Regions from separate parts of the Fodinibius sp. GM108 genome, predicted to be linked through region 2. Evidence: riboswitches for the same ligand, from Rfam matches in the RefSeq annotation. Region 2 holds a riboswitch; each other region holds the start of a gene.
The links. A riboswitch is a leader RNA that binds a small molecule or an ion and turns the genes downstream of it on or off. The one in region 2 is predicted to bind cobalamin.
Positions count from the first base shown of each region.

Region 1: another riboswitch for cobalamin. It lies ahead of ACT3ID_RS07660 (TonB-dependent receptor plug domain-containing protein); the one in region 2 lies ahead of metE (5-methyltetrahydropteroyltriglutamate--homocysteine S-methyltransferase).
Region 3: another riboswitch for cobalamin. It lies ahead of ACT3ID_RS07675 (ABC transporter substrate-binding protein); the one in region 2 lies ahead of metE (5-methyltetrahydropteroyltriglutamate--homocysteine S-methyltransferase).

Region 1 covers NZ_JBYEIR010000003.1:395,522-397,795, forward strand. The annotation lists gene ACT3ID_RS07660 (TonB-dependent receptor plug domain-containing protein) at 1-1,129, opposite strand, end outside; cobalamin riboswitch at 1,257-1,475, opposite strand.
Region 2 covers NZ_JBYEIR010000001.1:125,769-128,042, forward strand. The annotation lists gene ACT3ID_RS00600 (MarC family protein) at 239-835, shown strand; cobalamin riboswitch at 955-1,169, shown strand; gene metE (5-methyltetrahydropteroyltriglutamate--homocysteine S-methyltransferase) at 1,302-2,274, shown strand, end outside.
Region 3 covers NZ_JBYEIR010000003.1:400,310-402,583, forward strand. The annotation lists gene ACT3ID_RS07675 (ABC transporter substrate-binding protein) at 1-864, opposite strand, end outside; cobalamin riboswitch at 891-1,123, opposite strand; gene ACT3ID_RS07680 (amidase) at 1,467-2,274, shown strand, end outside.

The DNA of each region.
Region 1 (2,274 bases), on a different contig from region 2:
TGCGAGAGTTCATCGTCTGCTGGCTGTTTTCAAGTCCAACAACAATTCTGGCCTCATCAACGGAAAAAACACCCGACAGTTTATTTTCCAAAAGGGTACCATCTCCAATAGTTTCAGTATACGTACCGTCGTAGTTACCCTGCTCATCAACAATCGATGAATCATTAACAAAATCCCGATTCAGGGTTGAATATGCTCCTTCAAAATCAAGCGCAATTTGATCGCTGAGTTCTGTGCTAATGCCATAGTTGAACAGATCACGGTCGTAGTTTTGCCGGGCGTTATCATCATCTTCAAAAGCACCCTGATCAAGTTCAACTCGCTGATCGGCACGTCGGTACGAGCCATAAATATCGAAACCTGAACTGCTGTATCCTAACTTTCCGTACAGGTCAAACTTCCGAAATCCATCTTCGTCTTGGGGATTAAAACCACCGCCTGCGGTTGTATCAACCGTCGCATCTATGCCATTCGTGTATCGCTGATCCACTCCAAAGTTGGCATACATACCTGATTCTGAGGTATAGTTTGTTGAAAGACTGTTATTTGTCGCATATGTATCTTCACCAAAGACACCATGTTCAGTTCCAATATTTACATTCAAACCTTCGGCTCCTTTACCCTCTGTAATAATATTGACAACACCACCAATTGCCGAAGATCCGTAAATAGTACTGTGGGAACCCCGGACAATTTCAATCCGCTGAATACCGGCAAGAGATAGCTCGGAAAGATCGAAACCGTTACCTGTCGTGGAGGGATCACTGATACGCACACCGTCAATCATGACAATAGAGTGGTTGGAGTTAGCATTCCGGATAAAACCCTGCTGAAGAGAACCAGGTGTTTGGTCTGCACCAACCATGTGAATGCTTTGCTGCTGATGCAACAGTTCACTCACATTGTTATAAATAGAATTTTCAATTTCTTCTTGAGAAATGACGGTAATGTTTCGCCCGACCGACTCCGGCGACTGCTCATATTTACTGGCACTTATAATTATCTCATCCATCTCATAAATGGTTGTATCTACAGTAAAATCACTTTGTTGAGCATATACAGGTGAACAGATCCAAAGAAAAGCTACTAGAGCTAATAACCCTGAAAGAGTTGATTTGATAAGTTTCATGTTGTGAATATTTAGGTTACAAATGATGATTTATTCATCATTCGTACCTTTGGGACATCAAAAATGGAAGGGATAAATATGTCCTGGTACAGGAACTATATTTATTCTTCGCTTTTCTCCCGAAAGCTACGAATGCTGTGCATTGGCAGGTCTTCTGGCTTGTCCCGCTTTTGACGACCTTCCCGTCCCGCTTTTGGAACAGTGGTTAAAGAAAGATCAAAAGTTATTGGAACTCACAGCATCGGGGAATGCTCCGGAATTCTCACTCTTTAAAATTTTGAAGAATGAGGCACCGGATTCCCGTTTTAATCCGCCAGCTGGCGGAACCTATGCACGCCCCGAAAATAGGCGGAGTTATTATTAAATCAAAATGGCAGAGTATGATTTTTTAGCATGCGGTAGTTGGACGCGGATAAGGCTGATTGAACGGATGACCACAGGTTTTTATGGGAAATACTTCGCCATAATATACCGTCGACCTCCAGTCGGAACCAGTAAAACTAGGTTGAGAAAGCACTAGGAAAACTATTCAAAGACTTCGATGACTAAAGAATTGTAAATGTTGTTCTGTCTATCATGGACTCTTTCTTTTGCACCTTTTTAATGAGCCCCGAAAAAGTTCGGGACAGGCAAAAGGTGCAGTAAAACTCACTCCGAATCACTCGGAGTCTCGGCGCACGGGCTCGTCCGGAGCGGAAATAAATGTAGATGTTTTACTTTCTGAAATCTCAACGTTTTCTCATGCTTCGGAACCTTCGTTGTTATTGGCACGTCGTTCCCCATTTATTTCTGAACGCTCCGTCCCATCGCCCTTTCCACACCTCACCTAGATAAGTTAATTAGAAGTCAGGTGCATTTTGTGTTTCTGATTTACGGTTTTTAGCCCGGCCTAAGAATTGTGTGCTGAAGAAAAAGGATGCGGGTGTGGATTTTATACCGGTAACTATCTCATAATCATGTACTCAAGGAAAAGGACCATCAAAATCCGCGCATCCTGTAGGCTGAAGCGGTGTACACAATTCTTCAGCCTTGATTTTTTAGTCCCTTTTGTATCAAGACAAAAGGGAGGCCAAATAATTTACCATAGACATTAAGTTGTTGGGTTTTCAGCCGCTGGTCCTGAACTCCCTTCGATTTCCTCACAT
Region 2 (2,274 bases):
CGTACATGAATTTATATTTTGGTTAGCCTCATATAACCATCAGAATAGTAATCCCCTGTCAAGATTGACAGGGGATTATTTTATTTAGCTAACCAGCTAAAGCATAAAACTGATTGCCAGCTAAAAACCTGTCTTTGATAAGATGATGACTTGTTATTATTCTGAATTTTTAAAATAGCCTCATCTTCAGTTAAAAGTTACTTTTAAGGACTCTTTAAAATTTTATCAATAAGCTATCATGGATCTTTCTATATATTTAAACGCCCTTACAGGATTCTTTGTAATCACTGATCCAATTGGGGCTGCCTTGGTATTTCATTCCCTTGTTCCGGAGGATGAAGTAAAGCATCGGCGGAAAATGGCTTTTAAAACGGTACTTATATCAGTTCTGCTACTAATTATATTTGGGAACTATGGAGAACCGCTATTAGATCAGCTTGGGATCGATATAAATTCACTAAGAATAGCAGGTGGATTGTTACTGTTTTATACGGCTTTTAATATGATTACAGAGAAAGTAGAATATACGACAACTACCAAAAAGAAGGATATTTCTGTTTTTCCTATGACTATTCCTCTTCTTGCTGGTCCCGGTGGATTAACACTGTCTATTCTTATGTTTTCAAAAGCAAATACAGTGAGTGCGGATATAAGTGTTGTAGTGGCAATAATAACGATACTTCTTTTAACGCTTATCCTCATGCTTTTATCAAAATATCTCAAAAAAATAATAGGCAAAACCGGTGATGAAATTTTGAGACGTTTTTTGGGAGTTATACTTGCTGCTTTGGCTATTCAGTTCGTTTATGACGGAATTATCAGGATTGGAAGCTAAAAATGTGCTCTACTGGTTGAATCATCCCAAATTGGATCTCTCATTTAATGCTCCATTGTTGAAAACTTCTGCTATTTGTGGAAAAGTATTCATTGACAATAAAGGCGTGAGCTGTTTTCTTGAAGAATAGATTTAGAGGTGTCCCGTCCCGAAGGCTTTCGGGACGGGGTGAAAAGGGAATCCGGTGCTCTCTGTAAAAGAGAAAGTCCGGAACTGTTCCCGCAACTGTAATCCGAAATATCCTTTGTATTGCCACTGTCTGCCAGCTGGCGGACGGGAAGGTTCAAAGGGCTAGTCGGTAAGTCAGGAGACCTGCCTTTAAATCAAGTAAACGAGGCCTTCGGGAGTTAAGGCGTTGTTGAAAAGGCAGGCAATTATAGCCGATTTAGCTTGATACTTCTGATAGTTCTGTCTTCTCAACGTTTTAGCTTCCCTCCTCATAATCTTAAGCTAAAACGGAAAAAATATGTTTACTCATAATCTTGGATATCCGCGGATAGGTATCAACAGAGATTTAAAAAAGGTAGTAGAGCAGTACTGGAAGGGAGAGATCGACAAATCAGAACTGGATGATTCGGTTTCGGCCCTCAAGGTAATGCATTGGACCGCCCAAAAGAACGCCGGCATCGACCTGATTCCCTCAAACGATTTTTCTTTATATGATCAAGTGCTCGATACAGCCATGATGGTCGGGGCTATACCAGATCGATATTCGGAACTGTTTCAGGAAGAAGATAACAAGATATACAGCTATCCGATCGATACATACTTTGCCATGGCACGGGGGCTGCAGGATGAGACCCATGATATAGCGGCGATGGAGATGACCAAGTGGTTTAATACCAATTATCATTACATCGTCCCCGAATTTTCGCCGAATCAGGATTTTCAGTGCTTGTCATCGAAAATTTTTGATGAATATGAGGAAGCCAAGTCGGTAGGCATCATTACAAAACCGGTGCTTATCGGCCCCGTAAGTTTTCTGTTGCTTGGAAAAGAAAAAGACGCTCCGGAAAATTTCCATCGTCTGGATTTGCTGGAGAACATACTTCCCGTCTATCGAGAAATATTGTCTAAACTCCAGAGTATGGGCGTTGAATGGGTACAGATTGAAGAACCTTTTTTAGCGCTCAATACCGAGGAAAAAGCGAAAGATGCTTTTCGGAAAGCATTTGATGTTTTAGATGAAGATCTGAACGATTTAAAACTTCTTCTGACAACCTATTTTGAAGGACTGGGAGAAAATACTGACCTGGCCTGCAGCCTGCCGGTTGAAGCTTTGCACATTGATTTGCTGGAAGCCCCCGGTCAACTAGACAGCATGTTGCGTGAAATTGATGATCAGAAATTACTCTCTCTCGGAATCATTGACGGACGAAATATTTGGAAGACCGACCTCCAAAAAGCAGCTGAAACTATTGAGAAAGCGAAGTCCCAGT
Region 3 (2,274 bases), on a different contig from region 2:
CCAAGGATAATCGGCACCGGCATCTTTCAAGAACTGCGCTGTATAACTATTACCCCCCGGCACAAACCACGCTCCCTTATAGGGTATATTATTAATTACCAGCGGTTTTTCATCCACCGTATCAACCCTGGCCTTGAGCCGATTATATTCTTCAGCCACAGCGTTAAACTTTTGATTGGCAAGCTTTTCCTTATTCAGCAAAGCGGCCAGTACTTTCACCCATTCAGCCTTTCCAAGTGGTGTTGTCTCCAACCACTCCGAGTTCACCATTACATTGATATCCGAATCGATAAGTACTTTTAAATTATCAAACTGCGATGATTCTCCTCCTGATATCATCAAAAGATCAGGACCCAGTGAAAGCACTTCCTCTTTGTTAAGCTCACCCTGTGGAAGGCTTACTATCTCTCCCTCATCTAAGCCCCGGCGTATCTTTTCATTATACACGTAACCGGCACTGGCCATCCCGGTAATGATATCCGTGGATTCGAGCATATCTGCGAGTCCGATATGCGTAGTTGAAGTAGCCAACAAACTTTCTACAGGGATAGGAATCTCCTCTGTATCTTCTACTTGAATCTCATCAGCTATCTCGCTGGGTACCAACGAATAGCGCAGGGTATCTGTCTGATCCTGAAACGGCTGTATGATCTCCAAGAGCTTATAATTTTTGTGATAGCTGATTCGAAATCCTTTGGCATATTCAGCCTCTGCTTTGTGAGGGAAGTGAACCGAATCGACTGTGGCTGCAGATCGGTTTTGATCTGAACGATGCTCCGGCTGACATGCTGATGTAAAAAAAAGGATCAAAAGTCCCGATAAAAATATAGATAGACAGGGATAGTAAGAATATAAGCGAGTCATGGATACAGCTTTTCTCCCGAAAGCTTTTTCCGTCATCAATACCGGCAGGTCTTCTGGCTTGCTCCACTTTTGACAACCTTCCCGTCCATCCGACCAAATAAGAATGAACAGTGGTTTTGAAGGATCAAAAGTTGATAGAGCTTACAGCAGCGGGGACTGCTCCGGACTTTCCCAATCTCAAAAAATATTGAGGATCACCGGATTCCCTTTTAACCGCATTCCGAATAACAGAATACAGACCGCTATCGAATCAGTACGTTAAAAATATGTTGAAACAGAAAATAATGGTCTGAACGGTTAGAAGCTAATGTCTATTCATCCATAAAAAAGGATGAGTAGATTCCATCAAATTGCTAGCGCGGGAATTAATTCCCGCGCTATTTATAGCTTATCCTGGTGCAACTGGTAGTACTCCTCAAGTCTCATTAGGAGAAAATTAGAGCTGGGGGATTCAGCCGCCAGATCGTAATTTTTCACCTATACATTTACATTAATATCGTATAATGACAGTGGATTGCAATTCTTAATAAGCACAATCACCTTCCATTTATAAAACAAGCTTTTTTTATATTACCATCTTCTTTTTAAACAAAATATATTTTATGGAAAATCGTACTGGCACCCTGCTTTTGGGATTATTTTTGGGATTCTTGCTCGCCTTCACATCTATTCATCTGCTAAATGATGAAATCACGCCACAGGTAATTCAAGAAGCTTCAAAAATTATCGGGATTGAATTTACAGAAGCCGAACGCGATTCCATGATATCTGATCTGGAGAATAACAGAGCTTCTTATAAAGAGATCCGAAACCTGGAGTTAAGCAATGATGTCCCTCCTGCCCTCAATTTTAATCCCACTCCTCCTGGAAGAACATTCGACAAGACTGAGCGTCCCGCCGACTGGAACATTCCTGATGATATATCTTTGCCTGAAAATAGAGCGGGTCTGGCTTTTTATTCCATCAAGGAACTGGCTTCACTCATCCAGCAACAAAAAATTACGTCGGTAGAACTTACTGAGTTTTTTCTGGATCGCATTGCACAATACGGCGATACCCTTGAAGCAATTGTAACAGTGACTGAACAACTGGCACTGGAGCAGGCAGAAAAAATGGATAAAGAATTAGATCAAGGAAATTATCGTGGTCCATTGCACGGTATCCCCTACGGACTCAAGGATCTTTTTGCCGTTGAAGAATACAAAACAACATGGGGAGCCGTACCTTATAAAGATCAAACCATTGATCAGACAGCAACTGTAGCAAGAAAACTCGAAGAGGCCGGTGCGGTACTTATTGCTAAAACGACCCTTGGTGCTCTGGCCTATGGGGATGTCTGGTTCGGCGGTACAACGCGCAACCCATGGAACCTGGAACAGGGATCGAGTGGTTCATCGGCTGGCTCGGCCG